DNA from 2 places in the Shewanella sp. WE21 genome. Region 2 is predicted to be linked to the other one. Evidence: riboswitches for the same ligand, from Rfam matches in the RefSeq annotation. Region 2 holds a riboswitch; the other holds the start of a gene.

Region 1 (15,991 bases), 390 kb from region 2:
AGTGACAGCGATCAAGGCTTACTTTATTTATGCTCCCGCGGTAGAGAAAGCCGAAACCTCGGAGTCCAAAACTGAGATCAAGGCCGAGGATAAGACTGAAGCGACAAGTTCTGTTACGCCTACAATTGTTCCCACACCTCAAACTCAAGTGAAGCCTCTGCCAATACTTGAAAAGGTCATGCCTGAAACAATAGCACCCGAAAAGGCCGTCTCTGAAAAAGTAGAGTCGGAAAAAGTGACCCCAGATACGGTTAAACCGAACATCACTCAATCGAGCCAATCTCAATCAAAGAAAACTCAATCAATTGCCCCAAGTGATGAACAACCCACTGAAACGATGGCAACAAAACCAACGAATACGTTGGATACCTCAGAATTAAAGCCGCAGCTTGGCGCTAAGAGTTCACCCGCAGCAGAAGGTGAGAGCACAATAGCGACAAGCTCAAGCATGAGTTTATTCACCCAGCAATATTTTGAACGTCAGCGCGAGCAAGCGCTCGATGATCTCGTCATTGAACAGGCCGATAAATTCACCCGGAAATCGAATATGAGTGAAATGAGCCCTGAGACGGAAGTGCTATTTGTCCCTAACGCCGATGATTTCGGTGGCACAACGAGTCTAGATTTACCCTTAGACCCAAATCGTATTGTGCGTAAAGGGGATACTTGTTATCGCGTGGTACAAGTCGGCACTCAAGTTAATCCTTACGCCGAAAATTTAGGTTTTCCCATTAACTGCAGTGGCAAAAAAATCAATCAAGCTATTGATGATGCCATTCAATCTCGATTAAACAAAATGATGCTCAAACCCCATAAATAGTGACTTTATTTTATGATTTATTTTCATGCTAATTATAGCTTTTTTAGTTTAATTTTATTTAATCAATTAAAAACAATGAATTATGAATCTTTATTTTGGATTGGTAGTTAAGGTTTTTAATTACTTTTTTCCTTGTTTGTTGCTGCCGCTTCTGTCTATACTGCGCACTCATCTTGTCGGAGTGCCTCTTGGCTGAGACCGTTTATTCGGGATCCGTTGAACCTGATCAGGTTAAAACCTGCGAAGGAAACAAGCGTAATAACACACATTAAATCGCAAAAATTGACGGCTTTAACACCTGTTTGCTCAGCAGGGTTTTAAGCTTTAATGTTGAGATTTAATTGTTATTGAGCAGGGTAACTCAATTTTTGAAGCCAGTGTTGGCCACAAAAATTGATTGCCATGCCAGCTATCAACAACTCAATTCTCCAGACAAGCAACTCCATTTTTTAACGTGAGATTGCTTATGTCCAGTTCAAACCAAAACCCAGCTGTAGCTGCCAGTGCGATAGAAATCACAGCGCCAGAATCGACAATCCCTAATAAATCGACTGAGTCTAGTCAATCAATCGTGCCTAAGGCGCCGAGTCGCCGCGAAATCCGTGCGCAGGCCCAAGCCTTTATCGATACGCTAGCGCCACTGCAACATCCTAATTCACAAAAGATTTATCTCGAGGGTTCCAGTGCCGATATTCGCGTTGGCATGCGGCAAATTCTGCAGACTGACACCCTGGTCGGCGGCACAGATGATGCGCCCATCATGGAAAAAAATCCGCCAATCCGCGTGTACGATTGCGCCGGACCTTATTCCGATCCTGAGGCCGACATCAATGTGCGCCTCGGCCTTGGTAAATTAAGACAAAACTGGATCCTAGCCCGCAACGACACAGAGCAATTATCCTGTGCGACCTCAGACTTTACCCAACAAAGACTCGCCGACGACGGTTTAGATCATCTGCGTTTTGAGGCAGGCTCGAGTGCCATTGTCAGCCCACGCAGAGCGCTGCAGGGCAAACGAGTCAGTCAATTACACTATGCCCGTCAAGGGATTATCACGCCCGAAATGGAATATGTGGCGATCCGCGAGAACATGGCACTTGCGCAAGTACAGGATGAAATCCTCAATCGTAAAGCCAAGGGCGAAGCTTTTGGTGCCTTAGTCGGCGAACCGATTACCGCCGAATTTGTCCGCGCTGAAGTCGCCCGTGGCCGCGCGATTATTCCGCTGAATATTAACCATCCCGAAGCCGAACCTATGATCATCGGGCGTAACTTTCTGGTGAAAGTGAACGCCAATATCGGTAACTCGGCGGTGACCTCTTCCATCGAGGAAGAAGTGGAAAAGCTCGTCTGGTCTACCCGTTGGGGCGCAGATACGGTAATGGATTTATCCACAGGTCGTTATATCCACGAAACCCGCGAGTGGATCATCCGTAACTCGCCAGTGCCCATTGGCACAGTGCCGATTTATCAAGCGCTGGAGAAAGTAAACGGCGTGGCAGAGGATTTAACGTGGGAAGTGTTCCGCGATACCTTAATTGAACAAGCTGAGCAAGGTGTTGATTACTTTACGATTCATGCTGGTGTACTGCTACGTTATGTGCCGATGACGGCTAAACGCGTTACTGGGATCGTTTCCCGCGGCGGTTCAATCATGGCCAAATGGTGCCTGAGTCACCACAAAGAAAACTTCCTCTACAGTCATTTTCGTGAGATCTGTGAGCTTTGCGTCGCTTACGATGTATCCCTGTCTTTAGGCGATGGTATGCGTCCTGGATCGATTGCCGACGCTAATGATGCCGCCCAGTTTGCAGAGCTTGAAACCTTAGGTGAGCTAGTCAAAATCGCGTGGGAATACGACGTGCAAACCATTATCGAAGGACCGGGACATATCCCGATGCAGCTCATTAAAGAGAACATGGACAAGCAGTTAGTTCACTGCGACGAAGCGCCGTTTTACACCCTTGGCCCACAAATCACCGATATTGCACCTGGGTATGATCATTTCACCTCCGGCATAGGCGCGGCCATGATAGCTTGGTACGGCTGCGCTATGTTGTGTTATGTCACGCCAAAAGAACACTTAGGATTACCGAATAAACAAGATGTTAAGCAAGGTTTGATTGCTTATAAGATTGCCGCCCACGCCGCCGATGTGGCCAAAGGTCATCCGAGTGCGCAAATTCGTGATAATGCGCTGGCAAAGGCGCGATTCGAATTCCGCTGGGAAGATCAATATAACTTAGGACTCGATCCTGAAACCGCGCGTGCTTATCACGATGAATCTTTACCGCAGGAATCCGCTAAAGTCGCGCATTTTTGCTCTATGTGCGGCCCTAAATTTTGTTCGATGAAAATCACCCAAGATGTGCGCGCCTATGCCGCTGGCTTAGAGGCGGCACAAGCGAAAGCGGAGCAAGTTGAAGCGGCTGCCCAAGCCATGCAAGTCACAATCAAGACGCCGCAGGATTTGGAAGCGGCAATGGCGCTAAAATCGGCACAATTTGCTGCCTCGGGCGCCGAGATCTATCACGTGAAAGACAAGCTTGTCGCCGAAGCTGAGGAAGCCTAATTATGCTGGGTATTCATGGGGGGAAATTGCCCATGAGTACCGAGCGTCCCGCGTTTGTTTGGACCATAGCCGGTTCAGACAGTGGCGGCGGTGCCGGTATTCAGGCGGACTTGGCAACGATTCAGGATTTGGGCTGTCACGGTTGCAGCGTGATCACCACAGTGACGGCGCAAAGCTCAGTGGCGGTCATTTTAGTTGAGCCCGTATCAGCGGCGATGTTAATGGCTCAGCTGACGACTCTACTTTCCGACTTGCCACCCAAAGCAATTAAAATCGGCTTACTGGCAGATCAAACTCAAGTGGCATTGCTGGCAGATTGGATCGCGAGTTTTAAAATCCACTATCCATCTGTGCCTGTGATTGTCGATCCTGTGATGGTCGCCAGTTGTGGCGATGCATTAGCAGTAGATAACTGTCAGGATATAAAAAGTGCGGCCAAATCAGCCTTAGATTTTAGGCCTTTCAAAGGTTTAATCGAACTTATCACGCCCAATGTGCTTGAACTTGGGCGGTTAACTCACAGTGATGTTTCAACGAAAGCACAGTTCGTTGCTGCAGCACAGGCTTTATCCCAGAGTTTAGATTGCAGTGTGCTCGCTAAAGGAGGCGATGTGAACTTTGGCAGCACTGATATTCTTGATGATACTCATGTTCAAACTCAGGCTAACGTTCATGTTAGCACTCTCGATAGCAACGGCTGGGATTTTGAGCTTGCCGAGGATTATCTGGTTTGCCATCACGTGCGCGCGAGCTCTGAGCTGCATCAAAATGGGCGTTTCTGGTTGGCAAGCCCGCGGGTTAATACCCGTCATAACCATGGTAGCGGCTGCACTTTGTCATCGGCTATTGCCGCCGTGTTAGCGCAAGGTTTTGTATTGCAAGATGCGGTGGTGGTTGCCAAAGCCTACGTGAGTCAAGGCTTAAGCGCGGCGATTGGTTTAGGGCAAGGTCCAGGGCCGTTGGCCCGTACGGGGTGGCCCAATGACTTGTCCCGCTATGCCAAGATAAAATTGTGTGATGGTAATTTTATTAGTTATCACCTCAACCAACATCTTGATGTTGGTAATGACTTAGTTGCAACAGTTTTTTCCGCAACAGATCAGGCAACCGCTCAGGTAAGAATAACTTCGACGCCAGCTCAATACATCTCATCCCACGGTTTTAAAGTGCTCGATGCCGATCTTGGTGTTTATCCCGTGGTGAGTGACTTAATCATGCTGGAAAGTTTGTTAGTTGCGGGTGTTAAAACCGTGCAGTTACGGATAAAAACCGATACCAGCGGGTCAACTGCTGCAGGGTTAGCAGGATACCAGCGAGATAAATCTGCGCTAGGCAAGTCTGAGTCAGGTAAATTTGAGTTGGTTGGCTCTGAATTAGAAGCACAAATTCAAACGGCCATTGCCTTAGGTAAGCATTTTAATGCGCAGCTTTTTATCAATGATCACTGGCAGTTAGCGATAAAATACCATGCCTTTGGGGTACATTTAGGCCAAGAAGATCTCGCCGTTACCGACTTAGCGGCCATTCAAGCCGCGGGGCTCGCGTTAGGTCTATCCACCCACAGTTATTTCGAGTTGTTATTGGCGCACCAATACTCGCCATCCTACATAGCGCTTGGGCATATATTCCCAACCACGACGAAGCAAATGCCTTCAGCGCCCCAAGGGCTCGCAAAACTTAAGCACTATGTGGCGTTACTCCAAGACCATTATCCCTTGGTCGCCATTGGCGGCATCGACTTAGATAATCTGGCAAAGGTGAAAGCCACTGGGGTGGGCAATATTGCTGTGGTGCGCGCAATAACGAAAGCTAAGGATCCAGTCGCAGCGTTTGCAGAGCTGAGCCAAGCTTGGGAGCAATGTAGCTTGTCTGAAGAACTGGCTGTAAAGCATGAGGTTGCTAAGCATGAGTAAAAACCAACCGCTTGCTCACGCAGAGGTTCTTTGCGACGGTACACAAAGCGCTCATACACTAAGTGATGCCAATTTCATCCGTTATTCTCGGCAAGTCTTATTGCCAGAAGTGGGTGAGGCCGGACAATTACTACTGGCCGACGCCAGCGTTGTTATTGTAGGGCTTGGCGGCTTAGGGCAATTGGCGACGCAGTATCTGGCTTGTGCTGGTATTGGTCGCTTGACCTTAATCGATATGGATAAGGTTGAAGTATCGAATCTACCAAGACAATTGCTATTCAACGATGCCGACATTGGCCTCAATAAGGCGCGAGTTGCCAAGCAAAAGCTTAATCGTTTAGCGCCGCAGTGCACTGTTACTGCCCATGAAACAGTATTTAGTGCTGAGACATCAGCTCATCACTTCGCTGAGGTTTTACAATTAAAACAACAGGGTAAAAGAGTACTTGTACTTGACTGCACAGATAATTTTGCGACTCGCCAATCCATTAATCGCTGCTGTATCGAAGCGGCTTTACCTTTAGTCAGCGCGTCAATCGCAGCATTTAGCGGTCAATTGTTTGCGGTCGATCAAATGCAGCTCCCCTCTGGCGGTTGCTATCACTGTATTTTCCCCGCACAGACGAGAGTGTCGCAGAGCTGCAGTACCCAAGGTGTACTCGGCCCCAGCGTAGGCGTGATGGCGTCAATGCAATCTTTGGTGGCAATGCAACTCTTGCTGAGTGTGGACAGCGGTTGTGATGAACCGAAAAATGCCTTGTTGGGGCGTTTTTGGCGCTTTAACGCTAAATCACTTGCGTGGACTGCTGCTGTATTAACGCGGGATCCCCACTGTGACGTGTGTGGTCCCAAAGGGGCTTATCTATCATCAAATAAAGATAGTCTTGAGGTTTGATATGATTTTAATTCACATAAACAATATCCCGCAGTCGTTATCTGAACCGACGTCACTCGCGGCTGTGATCCTCGCACAAAATATTGCCCTCGATTCAGTTGCTATCGTGTTGAATGCTGAGGTCGTTCCGCGCAATCGCTGGCAATCTATTCTCTGCCAACATGAAGATAAATTAGAACTTTTCTCAGCTGTAGCGGGAGGCTAGTATGTTAAAGATTGCTGATGTGGAATTTGAGTCGCGTTTATTTACCGGGACGGGAAAATTCAGTAATAGCCAAGTGATGATCGAGGCGATAATGGCTTCAAAATCGCAGTTAGTGACAGTTGCGATGAAAAGAATTGATTTTAAAATGGGGCTTGATGATTTACTCACGCCGTTACGTCAAGCGGGTGTCCGGCTATTGCCTAACACTTCGGGGGCGAGAAACGCCAAGGAAGCGGTGTTTGCGGCTGAGCTTGCCCGTGAAATGCTGGGAACTCATTGGATTAAGCTCGAAATCCACCCCGATCCTAAGTACCTAATGCCCGATGCGATTGAAACCTTAGAGGCGGCCAGAATCCTCTGTGAGAAAGGCTTTATCGTGTTGCCCTACGTGCATGCCGATCCTGTGCTGTGCCGTCGTTTGGAAGAAGTGGGCTGCGCTGCTGTTATGCCACTGGCGAGTCCGATTGGCAGTAATCAAGGTTTAGTCACTGAAAGCTTTTTAAAAATCATCATAGAGCAGGCGCGGGTGCCAGTGGTGATTGACGCTGGCATTGGCGCACCTTCACAGGCTGCGCGGGCAATGGAGCTGGGCGCCGATGCTGTGCTCGTCAACACCGCCATCGCCAGCAGCGCGTCGCCGATAGTGATGGCCGAGTGCTTTAAAGAGGCGGTGCAATGCGGCAGACGGGCCTTTGAAGCTGGGCTTGGCCGAGTACAAACGGGCGCGGTACAGACCAGTCCTCTGACAGGATTTTTAAATCAATGAGTTTTGTAGCGGAATTTGCCAACATCCCACGGGATAAACTGTTACTCGATTTGTATTCTTGCACAGCCCAAGATGTCGAACGGGCGTTAGTGAGTCCAGCAGGGGATTTGCGCAGCTTACTGGCCTTGTTATCACCTGCGGCGGAACCTTATATCGAAACCATGGCGCAGCACTCTGCGGCGCTTACGCGGCAGCGATTTGGCGCGAATCTGGGCATGTATTTACCGCTATACGTCTCGAATCTGTGCGCTAATGATTGTGATTACTGTGGCTTTAGCATGAGTAACAAACTCAAACGCAAGACCTTGAATGAGCTGGAGTTGATGGCCGAAATGGCCATTATCAAAGATAGGGGCTTCGATTCTGTTTTACTGGTGTCGGGTGAGCATGAAACTAAGGTTGGTATCGATTATTTCACGCAAATGTTGCCGCTGGTAAAGCAGCAATTTAGCCATGTGGCGATGGAGGTCCAGCCCATGAGTGAGGACCATTATCGCCAGTTAGTCGCGCTAGGTTTAGATGCTGTGATGATTTATCAGGAGACCTATCAACCCGAGACTTATGCTCGTCACCATTCGCGAGGTAAAAAAATGGATTTTGCCTATCGTTTAGCAACACCTGACAGAGTTGCGGCGGCGGGCGTTGATAAAATTGGTCTTGGGGTATTACTGGGGCTGGATGATTGGCGTTTAGATGCGTTAATGATGGGATATCATCTCGACTATTTAGAGCGGCGCTATTGGCGCACCCGCTTTAGTATCTCGCTACCAAGGTTAAGGCCTTGTACTGGCGGGATCACCCCAAAAGTCATGCTATCGGATCTAGGTTTAGTGCAAATGATTTGTGCATTTAGACTTTTTAATCATCAGCTTGATATCAGTATGTCGACAAGGGAAAGCCCTGAGCTGAGGGATAATCTTTTGCCACTTGGAATTACTCAAATCAGTGCGGGTAGTTCGACACAACCGGGCGGCTATCAAGCACCCGACAGTCAACTCGATCAATTTGAGATAAGCGATGATCGCAGCGTCGAGCAAGTCATCGAACAGATGCAACGGCAGGGTTTTAATCCCGTATTTAAGGATTGGGAAGCCAATTGGATCACAGGATAAATAAGACCGTAAATAAATGGTGAGAATGCGGATAAAACCTGTACTTTTGCAGGTGATTGGTCAATAATTGACCCATTAATCACAGCGTGCAGGAATACCGTTATGCAAATCCAATCTGCTTATTCATCCGGTCTGCAAGGCTTGCAAAGTGCTCAATCTGGGCTCACTCAAGCAACAATAGATGTGGCTAAACCTACACCGACTCAAAGTGCGGCTCCGGCTGAATCTACAAGAGATGTTGCGCAGCCTGATAAAACCTCGGCATTACTTACCGCTAATGAGTCATTAAGACAAGGGGAAGCGTCAACAGAAGTGATTGAAACTGATTCTGAAACGATAGGTTCGATCATTAATATTAAGGTGTAAATATAATGTCGGTTGTGGCGCTATCACCTAAGGTTGGAGCGCCATCCTCTTCATTTTCGGCACATGATAAGATGCTCAGCTCGAATATAAGCCAGAGTCACGCTAATAGCACTTATCAAGGAGCCAGCGCTCACACTGCAGGCTCCGCAAAAATTGAAGCGAGTGGTGTCCATGAACTGCAGGTTACTGGAACTTCATCTGCTCCAGTTCAAGCCACGCCTATTACTTCATTAGCTGCTAACGTTTCCCAATCTCTCCACTTATCACCGAATGTGTCTTTTGCTGCCTCTAGTGCTGTTTCATCTGTACTTCCTGTACTGAATGGTGCAAGCCAAGCACTCGAGGTCGCTCCTTTTTCCGTACCAACGCCAAGGAGCAATCCTCAGGTAAATACGTTAAATGATCGAGCGAGCTTACATGCCGATGCGAGTTTTAGTTTGTTAACAGGACCAAGATCCATTTCTGGTGTACGCGGGGGACAGATTGCGACACCTATTTCTACTCAGGTATTTTCGCCTGTCGCGGGGACGAGTAATAGCGGACTTGGGGTTAACTCCTTGGCTACAATAAGTCCAAATATCAGCGTAACGAGCAATATTCCCGTTGATATTTTTACGCCTCTGAGTCCATCAATTGGCACGAGTGGTACTGATATTCCTGCTTTCAATCCATCCAATACGGGTGATATTTCTCCAATAATGCCTGATTTAGCTGCAGTGTTTGGACCACAAACTGTCTTTACTGGAGCTGCGTTAGTTGATCCCACTACGACCGATTCTGCAATCAACAGTTCTGTAAATAAGAGTGCTGTAAATAAGAATATAGCAACGAGTGCAGGGCCTGTTGGTCAGTCAAACTCTGCGCAAGCCGTAGATCAATCCTCTAGCAATGATGTTACTCAACCGACTGTGTTAGAACAATTTACTCAAGTTTTCGGTGAAGCTCAGGCTCAAGCTGGTCCTGTAGATGCTCCTGCGATAGCGTCTAATCCAGATGATAGTCAACAAGTCTTAGCTGCTGTCTTTGCCCCAAATGATAATCAGCTTGAAAAGCAAGTACAGGAAGAAGAATCGCAGAAACAGCAAATTGCAGCAGCGGAAGAGGCAAAGCAGCAATCACTGGTTCAGCAGGCTCAACAGCAACAGCAAGTCGATGAGCTTAAAACTCGAGATTCAGAGGTTAAAGCCCATGAGCATGCCCACGCAACCGTCGGAGGACAATACGCTCAGAGCCCGAGTTTTAAGTATGAAAAGGGCGCCGATGGCCAACGTTACGCCACCGATGGCGAAGTGCAGATTGATGTCTCTCCAGTGGGAGGCGACCCGCTTGCAACGATAAACAAAATGAAGCAAGTTTATGCCGCAGCAATGGCGCCTGTTGACCCGTCATCAGCGGATATCCGTGTTGCCGCGGAAGCCTTGCAAAAAATGAATGAAGCTAAGGTGATGCTGGCAGAGGAGCGACAAAAGCAAATTGTTGATTTGCAAACGACTCAAACATTAATAGACGCAGATGCACAAATCAAAGAGTTGCCACCGTTAGAAAAACATACACCTGTAGTGACGGGAGACGTTGATGAGTCCGGTAATATTGCTCAGCCCCAAGAGGCTGTATTCACCCCCGCCTCAACTGCGCTTGATAAGCTGAAACAAGCGATCGAGGCGCAAACGGCCAACACGAGAGTCATTGATACGGGTTCGAAAACCTCTTCTGATATCAGTGGCTCAGTCACTACATCGACCACAGTGGAAACGATTGAGCCACCGACCGCAACTTTAGCATTTGGAGAAGCTTCAACTTCAGCGGATTTAGCGACGGGTTTTATCTCAAGATCCGATAGTGCTGCAAGCCGTTATTATGCCGCGGTTGCACAAGCCAGTGCTGGACCTTCAGCTCGTGTCGATATGACGCAGCAAGCCAATATTCAGCCTTCGTATCTGGCATCTTCAAATGAGCTGCATAGCAATTTGCAATCTACGGATGTTTTGTCCGCAAATGATGTAAAGGAGCAGTCTTCAAATATCAGTGCTAGCGCGAATACGAATGTGTCTTTGCAGAGCGAGTTATATGTGGGAGATGACCTCTTGCAGGAGACAGGATTTATTCAGCCGCAATATTTGGGTTATCAACAAGCACGCTATATCGACTTTAGTGTGTAAGATTAGGTTTTAACTATTCCCGTGATTCGCTATCCATCATCTTTTTCGAAACAACCTCAGTACCACTAAGAACTAAGCATTTGATCAGCAGTTGGTACTGATCGTTTTGCTCACTCGAATTGATACCAATCACGTTAAATATCTAATCAGTTCAGAGCCTCACAGGTATTTCAATCCAAGGCGCATTGACGCAGAAATGGTTATTCCCTTTTAAGTCAATGCAACACGGGAGTGGGATGCCTGTGTGGCTCCCAAAGGGCAGCAGATGTTCACTACATTGCAACGCGCTTTATACTGCGTTTAAGGCTTTCGACAGAGCACCACTATGCCTTCAAGCCTTCGCCTTGTCTAAAGCGCGTTGAACTCCCGCTGAATGAACAGATATTTAATACGATTGGTATAACTCGTTTGGTATCTTGCTGTTAATGACTATTCGTCGTTTCAATTCCATGCTGTTTTAAAATCAAGGAAGCAAGCAGTTTTGATGCAGGCCCTTGTTGATCTCTTTTAGGGATAACTAAGCTCAACATGATGCGACGTTTTTGGCTGCCCTCAAGATGTAAACGTACTAGATTACCCGAAGCCAATTCTTCTTGGACTAAGAAAGAGGGGATCCAACAGAAACCAATACCTTGATTTAAAATGACTTTAGCTTCATGGAAGTTAGAGACTGTCCAGCGCTGCTCAGCTTTGAGCCAGCCGATATCAATGTTGGATTGCACGCCAGTATCTTTAATCACTAACTGTAAATATTGTGCTAATAGTTTATCGTCTTCAATTGTGCCTAAGTCAGCGAGTGGATGATTTGGATGACAGACGAGGTAGAGTTCTTGTTCACATAAGGGTTCGGATAAATACCCTTTAGGCGGCACCCCTGCACAGATAGCAATATCGACTTTACTCTGCAGAATGAGCTCTTGAGTACCGGTGATCACTGAGTCCAGCATGATGATTCGAGTGCCACGACTGTGGGGCAGAAACGCATTGAGGGCACACACTAAGCTTTCCATCGGATAGATAATTTCACGGGCAATCGTGAGTGTCGGCTCCCACCCTTGTTCAAGATTACTCGCAAGTTGTTCTAACTCGTTGACGGCTTGGGTGACATGCCGTGAGCGGCGCAGCAGCACTTCGCCCTGCGGGGTGAGATAGGCTTTACGGCCTTTGACTTCGAGTAGCTCGATACCTAACTGATGCTGTAATTTGGCAACGGCATGGTTAAGTGACGATTGACTCTTGTTGAGTTTTTCGGCCGCTTGGGCATAGCCGCCAAAATCGACCACCGCTTGCAAAATACGCCATTGTTCTAAGGTAGATTTAGCTCGAGTCATTATAATCTCAAAAAAACGATAGATTGAGGCTTATAGTGGCCACTTCTTACGACTTTTTCAATTAAATATCATAGAGTAAGTCATTCTCACGACATATAGATAGTTATGTCGCGCTAAGTTATTAAGGTGATAGAGAGGCGAATCATGACGATTAGCTGTGTTTGCGCCCGAGCGAGTCACAAACACATCCTAAGCATTAACACTTAAAACGCACAAGAACCTGTTGCGTCGAAAGCTTGATTGTTGGAATTGTCAGCATGTTCTGAAGCGGCGCTATTTGAAATTCTTTGGATCAGTGCAGCACTATCAACGGGGGCGCCAATGACCGCTTTTAATTGGTCACTTAAGCTCAAAGCGTCTTCATTGATGACTAATACATTGAATAATTTGAGTTTGTCGTGGCAGTTGAATGTGGATTGAGCTATCAGCTGGGCTAGCGATGCTTGCCAGAGTGATTGGTAGTAGAGCGGTCCTTCGTTGGCGATAGCATTGAAGCTATAAGGATAATCCTGTGTTTGTGGCCAGTCTTGACCAAAGCTCGCATTAAACTCCGCACCGAGATCCGGATAGACTTGTGCACTTGAGTTTTGGTAAAAGTTGACTGCAACTTTAGCGCGAAAGACTTTAAGCTGCTTCGAATAAGCTTTAGCCAGTGTTTCACGCTCCTGTAAATAGGTGTGCTCAAATTGCGGAAATAGTTGATGGCGCAGCACTTCAGCTAACCAAAGACTCGCCACAAAATAGCTATCTTGACTCTGTCCCATGGCATTGTTGAGGTAGAAATGACTCGCTTTAGCAAGGGAAGTGACAGCCTCTGCGATAGACTCGGTTAATTGCTCAATGTCTTTGTAGTTACTCAGCTGTGGCTTGAGATCTAAAGCTTGTTGTCCAAATTGCTGGCCGAGTACACTTTGGCGCAATGTCTGCTGTTGACTACCTTGCTGTGGATTTGGGTTGTACGCCACATAGATTTCACCTAACAATCTTTGCTGGTGGTAGACCCTGACGATATGTGGCCGATTGGGATCGGCAGGTATTTTATCGACCTTAGCGGTTTCTATGGTCTCAAAGTGTAAACCAAACACTTGCAGATAAGTAAAGCTGTGACTCAAGACGTCAGAAGTTTGCCATGTCGGCCCCTTGGCTGATGCTTGTTGTGACAGGGTTCGCCCAATATCCCAGGGAGCCACTTGCAGATCTTGGGTTTGGCTATCGAGAAAGGCTTTGACTAATTCAGGGGACGATAACTGCTGCGAACTAAGCACTAATGCGCTGTAATCGGTAAAGCCTGCAGCAGTGGCGGCTTGTTGGCGCTGCTCAGCAATTCGCTGTAATGCCGTTTGATTGGTTTCACTGGCTCTGGCTTGGTAGGCCTGCCATACATTTTGGCGACATACGGCGTTTTCTTGCGCTAGTAAGTAACTGGCGATAGTGCCAGAAAAGTCGCTCTGCTTTGAACTGTCGGGCTTCGGCTCATCACTTCTATCACCTTTTTTATGCAGATGATGTTGTTGCTGAGTCGCTTCGGGTTGGCATTGGCTGTCATTGAAGGCAAGACTAAATTGTTGACTGCCTAACCCTTGGCCTATGCTGGCTTGTGCAGTATGTAATTTCGCTTTCTCCTCGGCGCGCCAATGTTGTTGTAGCAATTGTTTAAGCTGTTGGCTCAGTAGTATTTGTTCTGCATTGCCTTGGGCTAAGGCATAGGCGAGTTGGCTCAATTCAGTTTGGCGGAGAAGTTGCGACAGGGTGTCGGCGAGGTGTAACTGGCATTGCAGTAAACCCTCGCGTTCCTCACTTGGTAAGTTAAACCCACGGTAATAGTTGAGTCTGTCGTTGATATTATTAAGCCCTAACATCTGTTGCTCAAAAATAAGTGCGCGCTGGGCCAAGGTTAATTCAGACGCAGTTAAACGCGCATTGGCGAACACAGTCGCGAGATTAATACTTGGCAAACACAGGCATTGTTCAACTAAAAGGGGAACAGGGCTTGGCGCCGCATAGGCGGCATTCGTAACATAAAGGCTCAAGCCAAACAGGCTAACCAGTAAAGTGGGTTTTAACATGGGTTATGTGTTCTGCATCTGTGATGGAATGAGTTAACTTTGACTTAGTATCCAATTGAGTTAGCTTCAAGTCATTGTTATGCATGAAACCCTGTTCTGTTCTGGATGTCAACGATAAGGGTGGGAGTCGTAAATGTATTGCTATTCAAGGAAGGAGTTACAATGAGCAGCTGAACACTTACATATTCCAGATGAACTAGATGAATGGTGATCTTTCGGCTTTTGATATCAGCCATTACTAACTCAAACCTTGAGGACGCAATGACTGATATCCGCTTACTTCAGACTGAAAAGGTTAGTTTAAATCCTGATTAGGTTGATTTTTCACTGCGATAATCGTGGCGCGTTTGGGCGCAGGATAACCTTCAACCGTTTTGGTGATGTCGTTAGGATCTAGGTATTCAACCAGTGATTCGTTGGGCATCCAGTCGGTACGGCGTTGCTCGGCAAGGGCTGTGACATCGGTATCGACACAACGGATATCAGTGAAATCACACTTCTTTAACCAGAGCATGAGCGCGGCAACAGATGGAATAAACCATACATTATTCATTTTGCCATATCTATCTTGAGGCACGAGTACGGCGTTTTCATCACCATCTATCACTAAGGTTTCTAGCACGAGCTCACCACCGGTGCGCAATTGATCACGCAGCTGTAACAAGTGATCGATAGGCGAACGTCTGTGATATAAAACGCCCATGGAGAAAACCGTGTCAAATGCATCGAGCGGTGGCAGCTCTTCAATACCCAATGGTAACAGGTGTACAGGGTGATGTGTGCCCGCTAAACGTTTGACGGCTTCAAACTGACATAAAAACAATGGCGAAGGGTCGATACCGACGACACGTTTGGCACCTGAGCCCAACATGCGCCACATGTGATAACCACTGCCACAACCGACATCGAGCACAGTGCGGTTTTTAAGCGGCGAAATATGTTGCTTAACGCGGTCCCATTTCCAGTCACTGCGCCATTCGGTATCGATATGGATGCCATGAATGTGGAAGGGGCCTTTACGCCATGGCATAAACAGACGTAGTAGGTTTTCAAGCTTCTCTTTTTCACCAGGGCTGAGTTGCTCACCGCTACCGACGGTCACTCTATCGATAAAATCTATTTGATCTGGTGCAGGATAGTGCAGCTTGTTGAGCACTTTTTCCCACTTTGGCAGGTTGCCGTGTTTATGATCCCGTTGCCACTTGCCTAAAATGCTCGGCAGGGTTTCGAGCCAGTGTTGTAGATTTGAATCGGCGATTTGTTGGTAAAACGAGCTAAAGCTGATCACTTGATGGCCACCATAGAAGCAAAGTTAAAGCATTGGAACCAGAGACTAAAATGACTAAAGCCTTGGCTGGTGAGTCGTTGTTGATGCGTGGTTAAGGTGTCTGGCTTCATGACATTTTCCAGCGCACTGCGTTTTTGGCTGATCTCAAGTTCGCTGTAACCATTAGCGCGTTTAAAGTCCAAATGTTGCTCTTCCAATAAGGTTTGGATAGGAGCATCTTCGAAGCGAATTTTTTCTGACAGCACTAATATCCCGCCGGGATTCAGACCTTGATAAATCTTTGCTATCAGGGTTTCTCTGTCTTCTGGCGGTAAAAACTGCAATGTAAAATTGAGTACCACCAATGACGCATTTTGAATATCGATATCGCGAATATCACCGCAAACCAGATCGACATCCGTATCGCTGACATAGGCATTCAGGTTCTCTTGGCAGCGTGCGACCATAGATTCACTGTTATCTACAGCAATAATGCGACATTGGCGGCCTTGGATTTGG
Region 2 (15,991 bases):
GCTTACCTGTCTAACCGCCATTTGTATTATTGGTTATAGTGGGCTAGTTAACCGTTATCGCTAATTCCTCTTGGCATTTGAATTAAGTGCCAGAGGCGTTTGGGTTGAATGTTGTGCCTTCACAATTTAAAGCATCCTCGTCTAGTACTCTGTACCCATTCACTTATTGTCATTCCTTTTTGTTATCACTTTGTCTTAAGTATCACCATGAATCGAGCTTTTAGTTTTAGATTAAGGGGGATTTATTCTGTCGCTTGCCAGTTTAGGGATTTACATTATGTAGCCTCTAGGTTAGGTAGATGTAAAACTCTTATATAAGCATGTGGTTACATGATGCAGCGCACATTTTACCCTTGAGTATATTGATAAAGTTGTGTCGCTTAGTTTGGGTTTGCTTATTCGTTCATCCTTAGCTAAGTTATATCGAGTCGTGCTATTTATTTTGGTTGAGAGATGGAAGTCACCCTGACAAGAATTTCCACTGACAATCGCCATTGGAGGATACTATTGTGAGCAAAAAACTATTAAGTGCGCTTTTCGGGGCAAGTCTTGCAGCGTTAGCGCTGTCGCCAACCGCATTTGCTGCAGATCAAAAATTGTCTGATTTCCATGCTGAGTCGGGTGGATGCGAAAGCTGTCATAAAGATGGTACACCTTCTGCGGATGGTGCCTTTGAATTTGCACAGTGCCAAAGTTGTCATGGTACCTATGCTGAAATGGACGCTGTGCATAAGCCACATGACGGTAATTTAGTCTGTGCAGATTGTCATGCGGTACATGATATGAATGTCGGTCAAAAACCTACCTGTGAAAGTTGCCATGATGATGGTCGTACCCCAGCAACTGTTCTGAAAAAATAATCTCAAAAATACGTTTAGAAAAGTTGGTATATACCTTCATGTCTAAATAAATAACGCCAGCAAATGCTGGCGTTATTTTTATCCGTTTACTAACCGATTACTCGTCTTTTGGCTGACCTTGGATGATCTTCTTGCCGGAGAACATGGCTGAAATAATCCCTGGTTGACGTTTTACTTCAGTATAAATCACCGCGAATACATGTAATAACATCAGCAGTAACAACACATAAACCGCATAGACGTGCACTTGACCTGCCAATCCTTTCATTGGTTTAAGTGCATCCGCTTTTTCTGCATTCACACCCGTTGCATCATAGGGTTTTAAGCTTGTTGGTTCGACATTGGTATCAGCAAGATAACTTTGTACAGCACTACCTAGCGGCGGATAATAAATATCTGTACCTGCACGCAAAAGTCCAGTGATCATTATGGTCACTAATAGCAACATGATGGCCAGCACGGCAAATTTACCTTTAGGGTTATGACCTAAATACTGCGGATTTTTCCCCGCGGCTAATTCAGTCTTATAAGCTATTAATTCGCTTTTGCTATTAGCATTGGGAAACATGTGGCTGAAACGCGCATATTTGTTACCGATAAAACCCCACACAAGGCGGACGATGAGGTTTATTGCAAACGCATATCCTATGCACACGTGTAAAGTTTTCAAGCCAATTTTACCTGTTAACTCAGATATGCCTAGCTCAGTGCGATACATCATGATGCCACCGACTAAGATGAGTGCGAGCACAAGAATGACATTAATCCAATGAAATAATCGCGTCGGTTTGTCCCACACAGGATAGGATTTTATTTCAAAAGCGGTGGGGTTACTGCTGGACATGGAATTTCCTTATTTTTTGTGTTGGTATGATCTTACGCTTTTATCCTAAAATTTCAGTAACTTTTTTCAGTTTCAATTAAGACTTCTGATTGATAGTGTAGTCAACGAAAGTGTTAGAAGTTTTTGATTTGCGTACGGTAAATATTTTTTACGTAAGTCTTTTTAATCTGTTTTATCTAATGCTAATATCGTGACCACGGTAGACTTGGAAGTCTATTGAACGGATGTTGAAGTCGTATTTGGAGGATCTTAGATCCTTAAAGTGAATAATCGTTAACCAGACAGGGAGTGAGCAGGATGTTCAAAATATTACATTGGATTGTAGTGTCACGATCGCAAGTATTGATGGAATTGCTCGCAGGACGTTGGCCGCAGGAGTTTCTCGTTAAGTTGACCCAAGTCAGCCCTGATGAGATGTGTGAGAAAATCAAAGATAATAATGCCTCCATGGTCGTGATCGATTTAGCGACTGTTGATCTTCAAAAAGCCCATCAATTTCAACGTTTACTTGCCCGTGAGCAACCGAGTGTGCGGGTTGTCTATTTGCAGTTCCCTAAACAAGTGGATGCACGTTTTTTAATGCAAGCTGCCACAACTGCAGGGGTGTTTTATCTTGATGCAGGTTTAACTGAAATAAGCCTAGGACTCTCGAATATTTTACGAGGTCATAGGGTCATCCCAATTCAGCTCATTAATGGGGTAAATGATGATTTTGGATTGTTCGAGGACACTGAACCGTTAACTATCCGTGAGCGTGAAGTATTACAAGCATTGTTGACGGGAAGTACTAATTTAGATATCGCCAATCAGTTGTTTGTCAGTGAAAGCACGATAAAAACCCATTTGTACCGAGTATTCCGTAAAATTGGAGTGTCTAGCCGTGGTCAAGCGATTGCGTGGGCACAAACCTATTTGCACGATGTGGTGGTTTAAGTCGATATCAGTATTGATATACAAACGGATATACATTTAAGTTAAGTCTTATCTCAGATAAAAGGGGCTAAAGCCCCTTTTATTATTTCTCAAAAGTTGTTCTTAAGCCGAAAGCCTATTAATGTCCAAGCCAAGCCGCTATTTTGCTTTTGTCACGAATGGATAGGGCGACAGTATCCTTAGGCGCGGCAGCAATAGTTAACTCACCCGTCATCAATTCATCCCGTCTAAACCAATGTAAATTCAACGATTCACCCAGCGGATACTGCTGTAGCTGCGCCTCAAATTGTCCTGAGACTTGTAGGTTATCCGCGGCAATTAACACATCACCTGCACTTAACCCTGCAAGGTGTGCAGGGCTGCCTTGGGTGACAGTCACGATTTTTAATCCAACAGGTGCTGCTTGGGTTTTCGCACCGAATGCAATCTCATAACCTTTCGCTTGCCCGCCGCCCACATCTTGCGCACCTTGACTGGATCGAAGACTCAAGTTGACCCCAAATTCGGCGAGTAAAGCCGCTAACGGAATATCGTCCGTACTATCTAAGTAGGCAAACAGATCTTGGCAATCACGACCAAGGAGTCGTTCAACGATGGCTTGATGGCAAGTATCTGTGGTGCCTTTATCTTGCAGAGCATATTCCTGCCATAAAATCTGCATAACATGGTCGAGATTGTATTTGCCCTGGGTTTCGCTGCGCAGGGTTAAATCTAAATACAGCGCAAACAGAGCCCCTTTAGTGTAATAACTGATGATGGCATTTTGTGCGTTTTCATCTTGCTTGTAGAACTTAGTCCAAGCATTAAAGCTTGAGTCCTTAACACTTTGTTTAAAGCGCCCCTGGCTGCGATAGACACGGGTGAAGGTCTCACTCAGCATATCTAAATAGCTTTGTTCATCTACCAGACCTGCACGATAGGTAAGAAAGTCATCGTAATAGGAGGTGATGCCTTCATAGGCCCATAATTGTGGCGTATAGGTTTCTGCCTCAAGTTTATAGGGTAAAAAGCATTCAGGCTTAATGCGCTTAACGTTCCAGCTGTGGAAATACTCGTGGCTGCACAGGGATAAATAAGTGCGATAGTCATTATTGATTGGCATATCTAGCGACAGCGGTAAGTCTTTGCGTGAACACATTAATGCAGTAGAAGCTCTGTGCTCTAAACCGCCAAAGCCATTGTCTAATACTGTGGTCATAAACAAATAACGTTTAAACGGTGCAGGCGTACCAAAGAAGTTAATCTGATACTCACAAATGGTTTTTAAATCTTGGCAGAGCCTTGGCATGCAAGCACGGTGGCGACCATTGAGTACGATATCATGCCGCACGCCACAGGCATCAAAACTCCCTAAGGTGAATAAACCCATTTCCACCGGATGATCGATGAGCTCGTCATAGCTTTTAGCTGAAAATTGGCCGAAGGCAAAATCGTCACCACTGGTGCGAGTCATGCTGGTCGCAAGGCGCCAGTCACTTAATGTTGGCTCTGTTGGTGGCTCTATAGAGACGGTGTGTAAAGAGTCTTCGAAACCATGGGCGGATAAAAACACGCTACTGCCATTAAAGAAGCCGTGGGTCATGTCCAAATGCGCGGTGCGCACTGACAGATCCCAAGCATACACTTGATAAGTCAGAATAATTTCGCTGCTATTATGGTCAACCGACCAAGTTTGTTTATCTAGTTGGGTGAGCTTAAGTGTTTGGCCTTGTGCATCTTGTGCCTTGAGTTCAATGATATTTTTGGCAAAGTCGCGCACCATGTAACTGCCTGGCAGCCAAGCGGGTAGGCTAAAGACCTGCACTGGCTTGGGTTGTGATAATGTCATAGTGACAGCGAATAAATGGGCTTTCGGATCGACGGGGATTATCTGGAAATGGATCATATTTATCCTACAAAACCTGAGTGTTTTAATGGTGGCCATGCTGCCAAAAATGCCTGCAACTGGCAAATGAAAAGCAAAATATCTGCAGACACAAAGTATTGAATTGCTAGTATACTATGCCAACTAACCCAAGGAGGACGCCCCATGGCCGAAGAAACGATTTTCAGCAAAATTATTCGTCGCGAAATTCCCGCGGATATTCTGTATCAAGATGAACTTGTGACTGCCTTTAGAGACATTTCCCCTAAGGCGCCAACCCATATTTTGATTGTGCCGAATCATTTGATCCCAACGGCGAACGACATGAAAGCCTCTGATGAGCCTGTGCTTGGCCGTATGATGACAGTTGCAGCGAAATTGGCGGCTGAAGCGGGTATCGCTAAAGATGGCTACCGACTGATCATGAACTGCAATCAACACGGTGGACAAGAAGTCTATCACATTCATTTCCACCTTGTGGGCGGGGAGCCTCTGGGGCCCATGTTGAGCCAAGGAAAATGAAGGTCAATTCGGATTTTTTCCCGCTGACCCAAATGGCGCAGCGGTTTGTGGATCAATTAGCTCAGTGTCGTCGCCTCGGTTTAACGGTACTGGAGGCGAGTGAGCACCATGTGTTGATTGAGTTGCCCTACAGCACTGAATTAATTGGTTATCCCGATACGGGCGTTATCCATGGTGGAGTGATCACTACCTTAATGGATACTGCCTGTGGCAGTGCAGTCGTGAGCGCAATTTTCCATAAATTCAAATTGTTAGAAATCTCACCCACGCTCGATTTGCGGGTGGACTACATGAAGCCCGCTCAGCCCCATAAGCCTGTATTTGGTTTTGCAGAATGCTATAAGTTATCTTCTAATATTGCCTTTACCCGTGCAATTGCTTACCAAGACAGTATTGACGATCCCATCGCCCATGCCGTCGGCTCTTTTATGCGGATCAGCCCTGAAATGGTCGGTGATGCCTTTAGGCAAGCGTTAATGGGTGAAGCCGTGCCTGCGATAGGAGAGAGTGATGAGCGCAAATAATTCGATACTAGATGCAGCCAGTCCAACTCAAAACGCACAGGTTAAAGCGCCTATTGATGTGCAAGGGATAGTTAAACGCGCCACTGAACTTAATGATTTTGGCCATTTACTTGAGCACGTTCCCTATGCCAAATTTATTGGCATGAAGGTGGAGCGTTTTGGTGATGAACTGATTTTTAAATTGCCCGCTAAAGATGACAATATCGGTAATCCTGTGTTGCCCGCCATTCATGGCGGCGTGATTGCGGGCTTTATGGAAATGTCGGCGATAGTGCAGTTAATGGTATTTATGCAAACGGCAAAGGTGCCTAAAGTCGTTGATTTTTCAATTGACTATTTACGTGCAGGCCTGCACAAGGATAGTTTTGCTGAGTGTCGTATTACCCGTCAGGGTCGACGAGTCGCCAACGTGAATATTGATTGTTGGCAAACCAATCGTAAGCAGCTTATTGCTACGGCACGGGCACATTTTTTGATTGATTAATCTGATTAAGTTTAGATTGATGAAGCATGACTGATTCACTATTTTAGATTGAGAATGCTTTATTTAACCTATGTTATTAAGCATGAGTTCAGCACTGTTCGATTAGTTTGTCGTTTAATGGGAAATGATGCGCTAGCTGCGTATTTTTTGGCGTGACTAGGAGAAATATATGAAACAAGTTTATACAGGGTTATTACTGGCCGCAGCGCTTACCTTAGGTGCTTGTGCCTCACATACCGCAGGGATTTCAGTGAGTTCACTGGGTGAAACCCGCGTCGATAATTCCAGCTTTGCCCGAGATATTGCGGTACAGAGTGTGGATGCACGCCGAGTCGGTGATTTAGTGCAGGGCTCAGCGTTGATTGTTAGCAAATCCTCTTCCGATATGCGTGTGCAATATAAATTCACTTGGTACGATGCCAGCGGCTTTACTATCGAAGATGAAGCGACCAGCTGGAAATCGGTGAAATTACACGGTAAACAGCAATTGCAAGTCGGCGCTGTTGCACCTAATGCCCAAGTGGTTAAATTTGATGTATACGTGCGTGAAACCTTTTCAAACTAAGCTTGAGTTTGCTTCTGTTTAGTTTATTCCGTGTTTAATTGATTTTTTGATATTAAACCCGTTCTAAAATGGCTTACTTCTTTTAAGGAGTAAGCCTTTTTATTCTTTTTACATCAACTTTCAATGACCTTAAGGTCACTCAAATGTTATTAGCTTTCGTCTTTTTGACATTGAAAGTTGCGATAAATTACCCATTTTTAAGCAAAAAGGTTTACGGCAAGGTGAAATCCGGACTTTAGTCCTAAATACATTCAGTGATTGAGCACTACTATCAGCATATTACCACATGAGGATAGAAAGATGACTGCTCATATTAATGCTCAACCTACTGATTTTGCTGAAACTGTTATTATGCCGGGTGATCCACTCCGTGCTAAATATATCGCTGAAACCTATCTCACCGATGCCGTAGAAGTCACGAATGTTCGCAATATGCTTGGTTACACGGGCTTTTACCAAGGACAGCGCATTTCCGTTATGGGCCATGGTATGGGTATTTCATCTATGGTGCTCTATGGCCATGAGCTGATTAATTATTTTGGCGTGAAACGCATTATTCGTATTGGCAGTTTAGGTGCAACACAAAAACATGTACAAATGCGAGATGTCATTTTAGCCCAAGCCGCAGGCACGGATTCACCTACTAACGCTAAGCGTAGTAGCGGCTACCAAATGGCAACTTCTGCGACCTTTTCTTTATTGCATAAAGCTTATACAACAGCGAATGAGAAAGGCATTAGTGTAAAAGTTGGCAATATCTTTAGTGGTGATCTTTATTATGATCCCGATGAAGATATGATCCCCGCACTTGAACGTTTTGGGGTATTAGGTATTGATATGGAAGTGGCGGGGCTTTATGGATTGTCACACCAACAAGGTATCGAATCATTAGCCATTTTAACGGTATCGGATCATTGTTTAACCGGTGAAGAAACAACGGCCGAAGAACGCCAACTCTCTTTTAATAATATGATCGAGCTCGCGTTAGAAACCGCCCTCAATTAGGTTTAAAGCCATCCTTTGAACCCTTAGCATTTCACTTATGGAATGACATAATGAATAATAAAATTACTTTAACAACCATCAGTTTTCTCGCCAATTTTATTATGGCGGGCTTTGCGACCCAATTTGGGATGTTGATTGAACCCATAGCTGAGAAATTTGCCGCTAATGTTAACGAAGTTGCATCAATTTTTTCATTGCTTAATGGCGGTGCACTCGCGGGAACGATTGCAGCATTTTTCTTTATTGAAAAAATGGGTATCAAAAGAATGACCTTGATAAGTTACAGTCTGGTTGCTCTTTCTGCTCTGGCTTTACATCTAACCAGTTCCCTACAAGTTGTGATGGTAGCAATGACCTTAATTGGTTTTTGTGGCGGTATCGGTCTATGTATTGCTGGTACGATTGTGGTGTCTGTGTGGCAAGAGAAATTACAAAGCACAATGTTAGTGGTGCAAGATGCAACGTTTAATATTGCAGGCGTTATTTTTCCATTGATAACGACTTATGCATTAACAAATTCATTATCATGGAGTTATAGCTATTTAGCCGTAGGTTTAGTGGCGTTCGGTACAGTCATTATTACCTTGTTCACTCATTTCTCTATTTGCGAGCAATCGTCTACAACACAAGAGAAACAACAGTCTGAATGGAATCTCGGCATTATTAGTGGAGGTATTGGTTTATTTTTAGGAATGCTGGCTTTATATACTTTTTTAACTTGGGCACCTTTATTTGTAAAACAAAAATTTGATATTCCGTTTGAAGATGCCGGTAATATTATTACCCAGTATTGGTCCGCTGCGCTAATTGGGGCGTTAATTTCGACTGTGATTGTGACTCGTGTAAAAATTCACCATTTCTTAGTCGGTATTATTGCTTTAGCTATGGTGATCACCGCTGCCATTGTCAGTACCAATAATCTTAATTGGATAGCTTATTTAACCTATGGTTACGGTTTTGTGTGTGCCGCGCTTTATAATGCATTTATTGCTTATGGCGTGTCTTTTGTAAAAAAAGCCAGCAGCAAAAATGTGTCATATATTCTTATTAGCGGAAGTGCAGGGGCGATGTTTAGCCCAGCCATCAGTTCTTTCTTTGAACGTATTATCGGATTACAAACAGTGATGTATGTGATTCCTTTGCTTTACGCAGCGATATTTATGTTATTGATCGTTTCAAGTCGGATGAAATCGGCTATGGAACAACACTCGCCATCGGTAAGTTAATTTACCTGTGCATCCATCCCACACTCGGTTGTTAAATTAAGTCGAGTGTGGGTTATGTTGAAAGCGATTATATGCCTGCTTCAACAAATTTCTTGAGTGCGTTGAGATCACAAATCCGAATGCTATCTTTTTTCCGCTCAATTAAGCCTCGTTCCTCAAGATTTTGTAGCGCCCGACGGTAGACTCGGTCGGTAGTGCCAAATCGTTCAGCCTCTAAATAGCGTTTACTAAAGCCATCTACGGGCAAGTCATTTAAGTATTCATGGTAAATATCAAATGCCACGTTATAACTGATGGGATAGAGCAGTCGCCGAGTAAAAATATCCACTGTGTCTTGGTAGTCAATCGCAATTGCACTAGCGAAAAATAGCGCGAGTTGAGGATGCTGACCGAGGCAATGTTGTAGTTTTTCAGCGCTAATCAACATGATTTCTAAGGGTTCACTGGCAATAATGTCTAGTTGACAGTGGTACTGGGTGAAGAACTCCATTTCGCCAAACAGTTGTGAATCACAATCAATAGTGCCTAATTGAAAACACCGACCATTTCTCGCGGTATGGCCGAGTGATACGCGACCTTGCTTCACCAATACAAGTGATGCCATCGCTTCCCCCTGTGTCATGAGGTGAGCGCCTTTTTTGAGCATTTTTATTTCGCTGATACAGCTAAGTACAACCGCTTCAATAAGTGGATAGTCTTGCTCCCATCGCTGGCTATAACGTCCTTTCGATAAAGGTTTTAGCTGCATCGACTATGATCCTCTTACTGTGTTCGAAATTGCGACCTTCTATAGCATTATCATGATAGGCGGTCAAATGGACGAAAGGATTTAGGCTGCTACTAAAGATATTTTCATCATACGAACTGAAAGGCAGTGGTTTTCGCGACATTTAATTGAATCGCAGAGATAAGAGTGCCCACTTTTTATTTCCGTCATGTATACTAGGCGCCGCCAAGGGGTGTTTGTTGTGCATTAATGTTACTCTGATTTTAACGTTAACGGCTGCAAACTGAGATGTCATCTGACGAACCCTTAGAACCTGATCCGGCTAATACCGGCGTAGGAATGGGCCAATCAACAGCACACTTCTGAATCGCTTATTCGTTGCCGGATCTCAAACATTATATTTGAGGTCCTATGTCAAACCGTAAAACGTCAAACCATCAATCTCCATTTTCAACCGTATCGCCAAGCTTATTTTTAGCCCGAGCGCCGCTGGCATTAGCCATCGCCGCAGCGCTGAGCACCCCTATTTTTGCACAAACCGACGCTATCGATAAACCCGATCCCAGCACTGAGATGGAAGTCATAGTGGTGACGGCGGATTTTCGCAGTTCAAGCTTAGAAAAAATGCCCTCCAGCATTACCGTTATCGACAGTCAAAAAATTCAAGATGAAAGTGCGCAACACTTTGAAGATCTGCTTAATTCTATCGCCAATTTTAACTGGTCAGGTGGAAGCTCGCGGCCGAAATATTTTCAAATTCGCGGTGTAGGGGAGCAGGAACAATACCAAGGTGCACCTAATTCTTCCGTGGGCTACATCATAGATGATATCGATTTATCCGGTATTGGTATGGTGTCGAGTATGTACGATTTACAGCAGGTCGAAGTGCTTCGTGGACCGCAGGGGACGCGTTACGGCGCGAATGCTTTAGCGGGACTGATTTATCTGAAGAGTAACGATCCAACTGATGTGTTTGAGCATGGCGGCGAAGTGTCGTTAGGCGATGATGATTTGCGCACTTTTAGCGGTTTCAGTTCTGGCCCATTAACGGATTCTGGCAAGCTGCTTTATCGTGTGTCAATGCAGCAACATCAGCAAAATGGTTACCACGATAATCTGTATTTAGACCGTGATGATACCAATGGTCGCGATGAATTCAGCGGCCGCGCTAAGCTGCGCTGGTATGCGACTGATGATTTGCAGTTTGATTTAACTGTGCTGCATGCCGATTTTGATAATGGCTATGATGTGTGGAGTTTAACCAATTCACCAACCCAGACAACATCGGATCAACCGGGTGTTGATAGCCAACGCACCACAGGTGCGGGTTTTAAAGCGACATATTCTGGTGCAGAAAACTTCGAATTAACTTCGTTAACCTCTTTTGCGAATACCGATCACCATTACAGTTACGATGGCGATTGGGCTAACTCAGAATATTGGGCCTCTAAGCAATGCAATGATGACAATGGCAATCTGGCGCCGTGTCAATACGATTATTTTTGGGATAAAACGGGTCAGCGTAAAACCGCGTCGCAAGAGTTTCGCCTAAGTTCTACCGAGCAGGGCCGTATTTTTGCAGAGAGTACTGATTGGTTGCTTGGTGTGTATGCCATGAATCTGAAAGAAGATAACCAATTGTATTCTGAGTACAATACTTCGCCGGATGAAGTCTTAGACTCAGAGTATGAAGCGACAAACTATGCACTGTTTGGCCAGCTTGATACGGATTTGGGCTCAAATTATGCTTTATCTGTGGGGCTACGTTTAGAGCGCCGCAACAGCCATTACTCTGATACGAATAACGATAATTTCGACCCGAGCGAAACCATGTGGGGTGGTCATATTGCTGTGAGTAAAGTGCTGAACGACTCACACAATGCTTATGTCCGAGTCGCACGCGGCTACAAGGCGGGCGGTTTCAACATGACTTTGCCCGTCGAATTGAACGATAAAAAAGAGTTTAGTACTGAGACGCTCTATAACTATGAAATCGGCCTTAAATCCCATTGGTTAGCGGGACTTATCGATACTAATTTGGCGCTGTTCTATATGGACAGACAAGATCAACAGGTGGCTGCATCACAGCAAGATCCCGATAAACCACAGCGTTTTATCTTGTTCACTGAAAATGCAGGCAGTTCGAATAACTATGGCGCTGAGTTAGATGCAACCTGGTATGCCACGGATAATCTGCAAGTTTACTCAAGCATAGGTTGGTTAGAAACGGCCTACGGTGACTACCAGTATCAGGACAAATATGGCACTGAGGTGGATTTAACTGGCCGCGATCTGGCCCATTCTCCACACGTTACCTACAGCATTGGCGGGACTTATCGTGCTAATTCGGGTTGGTTTGCTAACCTGAATCTTAGCGGTAAGAGTGAATTCTATTATTCAGACAGCAATGAATCCCGCTCTGAACCCTACACTATCGTCAATGCCCGCGTGGGTTATGAGGCGAGCGCCTGGTCGGCATATTTGTGGGGACGCAATCTGTTTAATGAAGAATACGGTGTGCGTAGCTTCTATTTTGGCAATGAGCCAGATAACGGTTGGGCGGAAAAGCAATATATTCGTTACGGCGATCCGCGTCAGATTGGCGTAACCTTTAACGTTAAGTTTATGTAATAGCTAATTTTAAAGTGAGCATAATCATTTAAGTGTTAACTGAACTGTAGCCCAGTATTTGGGCTACAGCCTTACTTCAGAATATCAAGGAATTAAAATGAAACTGACCGCAGAAATTAGCATGTATCCCTTTAATGAAAATTACCTCGATCCTATCAAGTGGTTTATTGGCCGCGTGGATAGTTATCCCAATATCGAGCGCGTGACTAATGCGATGGCAACTCAAGTGTGCGGCGATTATTTAGATGTGATGACTATGCTGGCGACCGAGATGCAAGCGGCCCATGAGAAGTGGGGCAAGGCGGTATTTGTGTGTAAGTTTATCGGTGGTGAGCTGAATTTAGCTCACAGCGAATAATGATTGACCGCCATGTAAGCGACAAATAGGCAATGAGAACAACACTATGACAGATTTATGGTTAACCTTGGTCGAGAGCGTTAATACGGCCTTTGGTGAAGTCCATGTGATGACCGTATGGGAAGCACTCGCGGTATTGCTGGCGATGGCATATTTACTGCTGGCGATGAAGGCCAGTGTGTGGTGCTGGGCGGCGGCCTTTGCCAGTACCGCCATTTACACTGTGTTGTTTTGGAAGGTGTCGCTATTGATGGAGTCTGTGCTTAACGTCTATTACATGGCAATGGCGCTCTATGGATATTGGCTCTGGACCCAAGGTGGTGATAAGCATCAAGGAGTAAAAGTGACCACTTGGCCATTGAAAACCCATTTAAAGTTGATGGCAGCGACGGGTGTGATTTCGCTTTTGGTTGGTCACGGTATGGCGACGTATACCCAAGCCGCATTCCCGTATCTTGATGCGGCGACAACCTGTTTCGCCGTGATGACGACTTATTTAGTGGCAAAAAAGGTACTTGAGAATTGGCTTTATTGGGTAGTTATCGACATAGTGTCGATTTACCTTTATCTCAGCAAAGGCTTGATGCTGACATCCTTGTTATTCGTGCTTTATGTGGGTCTGGCGGTCGTGGGGTATTTCCTGTGGCGAACCGCGTTAGCCGACGCCCGTGAAGCTAATACCTTGAAGTTACTCAGTTAATGCTCGATATAAACGCCTCGATGCAACGCTCAGCAGGCGAGCTATTCAAAGCACTTTACCCCATACTCAAAAGTGCAGGGCTAGTTAACGTGTTAAGTATTCATGAGCTTGCGGGCGGCTTAAGTAATCACAACTATAAAATCACTACGCCCACAGGCAGTTATGTGCTGCGGGTGAATGCGGATGCGGCGGACAGTTTTTGCAACCGCCAGCAGGAGCGTTTTTACTGGCAGCAATTGGCTCAAGCTAAACTTGCTCCTGAACTGTTGTGGGTGAGTGAAGATGAGCGTTATTACCTCAGTGATTTTATTGAAAGTGATTTTATTGAAAGTGATTATATTGAAAGTGACGATATTGAAAACGAGGTCTTAATCCACTGGCCAGCGTTAGAGCGCCAAACGAGTGCTGCTGATTTTGTGCTGGGGCAATCGACGTTTAACTATTCACAGTTTCCGGCAGCAGAACAAGAAACGCATCCTAACCAAGCCCATTGTTTGCTATTGGCGTTATTGCTGCAATTACGCGATCTGCCTACAGGGCCTTATGCTATTAGTATCACTGAGCAGTGGCAGGAATATCACCAGCAAATGCTTGCCTATCAGACTTCTACAACATTTAGTGAGCCAGTATTAAGGCGTGCTGTGCCATTGAAGCAGGGTAGTGATATTGGTGATAGCAATACTCGTGATTGGAATGAGCGGGTGGCTAAGCTGCTTGCAATTCAAATTGAAATCAAACATTGGTGTGATGAGTTAGCAGCTTGCATAATCAAGCCGCAGTTTTGCCATCGTGATCTTAATCCCCATAATTTGTTACTCAAAAATAACCGCTTGTGTTGTATCGATTTTGAGTATGCGACGGCGTCGCATCCACTGTGTGAGTTAGCTGTAGTGTTAGCGACCCATGGGTTAACGGCCTATCAGCAAAGTCTGTTGGTGAAACAGTATCTGAGTGGACATCCTTATGTTACTGCACAAGCCGTAACGGCAGTACCTGCCGCTATTGACATGTATTGGGTATTTGCTTGCTACTGGGCATTATTGATGGCAGCGCAAACAGAACCCAGTCGTAGCGCCGACTACCTTGCTTGGTTTGATTGCTTCTGGCCGCAGATCACACCCAAATAGTCATTATTGCGTGTGCTTAGTTTCCATCTGATGATAATGGTTCAGTCCCTTATGGCATTGACCGCGCTATGGTGGGACATGCGGGTAGAACATACTGAAAACCTTTATTAGACAAACTTGTTTGATATAAAAAGCAACTTTATATAGTCTCAAGCGTCTTATTAGCAACAATTCTAGGATGGATTATTCAGTATGAAAAAAGGCGTGATGCTACTTGTGTGTCTCTTAGGCTTAAGCGCCTGCTCCACTAAATTCAGTTACCATTTCCTTGACTGGGCCATCGGCTGGGAGCAAGAGGATTATGTTACCTTAGATAAATCTCAGCAAAAGGCATTCGATGCCCTCATTGAAAAATTTGTCATTTGGCACCAATCTAAAGAGTTAGCTCATTATGTGGTGCAATTGATCGAAGTCGAAAGCCTCATAAAAACCAATACGTTAACGCCAGTGCTATGGGCAGATCATGTGAATATTGCTAAGCGGCATTGGTTTCGATTGTTTGAGTTCGCCTTGCCCGAGCTTCTACCTATCATAATGTCTTTGTCCGATGAACAGGTGAAGCAGATCCTCACAAAATTACGGGAAGAAGAGCAGGAGCTCGTTAAAGAATTTGCGGGTAAAACCCCTGAACAGTTACAAAAAGATGCCGATGAAAACCTTCAAACCCAATTTGATGATTGGCTTGGAAGTGTAACTGCGGAGCAAAAAGTACTTATTCACCAATATAATCAACAGCGCTTATCCACCTTAGATATGTGGCTTGAGTACAGGCACGAATGGTTACGCCAGTTTGAGGTTGCACTGGGTCAGCGCGCCGATAAAGCATTATTAACCGAGCGTTTGACCTTGCTGATGACGCAGCCCGATGAGCTTAAGTCAGAGCAACATAAAGTGTTTTTACGTAAAAATACTGAGGCATTCGGGACTTTGTTGTTGGCGATGAATGCGAGCTTATCGGAGCAGCAGTCTAAGCATTTTTATAAAAAGTTAGGTGGACTCATTCAAGATCTCAAGGAACTGAATCAGGAAGCGATTGAAAAAGAAGCCTAGGCCATGAAAGATTTATTGCCTTACTAGGGTCTATTCCTGCAAGCCAATAAATCAGCCTACTAACGACTAAATAGAGACCTTATGCTACTCGTATCCCTTTATCAGAAACTGCTCAATATGAGCCGCTATTTCGAAGGCTTAGCGCCATTAGCCCTTAGGATTTACCTTGCACCTGTGTTAATGCAAGCAGGCTATAACAAGCTCGCTCACTTTGAAGATACGGTTGCTTGGTTTGCCAATCCCGATTGGGGCTTAGGTCTGCCAATGCCGGCGTTAATGGCAGGACTGGCGGCGGGAACTGAGTTCTTTGGCGCTATCTTGTTACTGCTTGGGCTCGCGACGCGACTGATTTCTATCCCTTTAATGGTCACTATGTTGGTCGCCGCATTGACTGTGCATTGGCCAAATGGTTGGTTAGCGATTGCCGATGGTAGCTCTTGGCTAGCCAACGACAGAGTGCTTGAGGCAGGGGATAAACTGGCGAAAGCCAAAGAAATATTGCAGGAGCACGGTAACTATGACTGGCTGACCAGTTCAGGTAACTTAGCTGTGCTTAATAATGGGATTGAGT

Evidence for each region. A riboswitch is a leader RNA that binds a small molecule or an ion and turns the genes downstream of it on or off. The one in region 2 is predicted to bind thiamine pyrophosphate.
Region 1: another riboswitch for thiamine pyrophosphate. It lies ahead of thiC (phosphomethylpyrimidine synthase ThiC); the one in region 2 lies ahead of CKQ84_RS22360 (TonB-dependent receptor).

Annotation. Positions count from the first base shown of each region.
Region 1 covers NZ_CP023019.1:4,586,018-4,602,008, reverse strand. The annotation lists gene CKQ84_RS20555 (hypothetical protein) at 1-820, shown strand, start outside; TPP riboswitch at 988-1,086, shown strand; gene thiC (phosphomethylpyrimidine synthase ThiC) at 1,287-3,392, shown strand; gene thiE (thiamine phosphate synthase) at 3,395-5,305, shown strand; gene CKQ84_RS20540 (HesA/MoeB/ThiF family protein) at 5,298-6,200, shown strand; gene thiS (sulfur carrier protein ThiS) at 6,202-6,405, shown strand; gene CKQ84_RS20530 (thiazole synthase) at 6,407-7,171, shown strand; gene thiH (2-iminoacetate synthase ThiH) at 7,168-8,283, shown strand; gene CKQ84_RS20520 (chemotaxis protein) at 8,386-8,649, shown strand; gene CKQ84_RS20515 (putative metalloprotease CJM1_0395 family protein) at 8,655-10,808, shown strand; gene CKQ84_RS20505 (LysR family transcriptional regulator) at 11,231-12,139, opposite strand; gene CKQ84_RS20500 (M3 family metallopeptidase) at 12,343-14,205, opposite strand; gene cmoB (tRNA 5-methoxyuridine(34)/uridine 5-oxyacetic acid(34) synthase CmoB) at 14,501-15,493, opposite strand; gene cmoA (carboxy-S-adenosyl-L-methionine synthase CmoA) at 15,490-15,991, opposite strand, start outside.
Region 2 covers NZ_CP023019.1:4,972,045-4,988,035, reverse strand. The annotation lists gene CKQ84_RS22415 (cytochrome c3 family protein) at 510-860, shown strand; gene CKQ84_RS22410 (cytochrome b/b6 domain-containing protein) at 958-1,704, opposite strand; gene CKQ84_RS22405 (LuxR C-terminal-related transcriptional regulator) at 2,002-2,637, shown strand; gene CKQ84_RS22400 (M61 family metallopeptidase) at 2,756-4,522, opposite strand; gene hinT (purine nucleoside phosphoramidase) at 4,667-5,023, shown strand; gene CKQ84_RS22390 (PaaI family thioesterase) at 5,020-5,547, shown strand; gene CKQ84_RS22385 (PaaI family thioesterase) at 5,534-6,031, shown strand; gene CKQ84_RS22380 (YcfL family protein) at 6,201-6,596, shown strand; gene deoD (purine-nucleoside phosphorylase) at 6,897-7,601, shown strand; gene tsgA (MFS transporter TsgA) at 7,652-8,827, shown strand; gene CKQ84_RS22365 (Crp/Fnr family transcriptional regulator) at 8,895-9,575, opposite strand; TPP riboswitch at 9,773-9,911, shown strand; gene CKQ84_RS22360 (TonB-dependent receptor) at 9,966-12,185, shown strand; gene CKQ84_RS22355 (hypothetical protein) at 12,283-12,543, shown strand; gene pnuC (nicotinamide riboside transporter PnuC) at 12,590-13,243, shown strand; gene CKQ84_RS22345 (phosphotransferase) at 13,243-14,370, shown strand; gene CKQ84_RS22340 (DUF6279 family lipoprotein) at 14,563-15,420, shown strand; gene CKQ84_RS22335 (DoxX family protein) at 15,502-15,991, shown strand, end outside.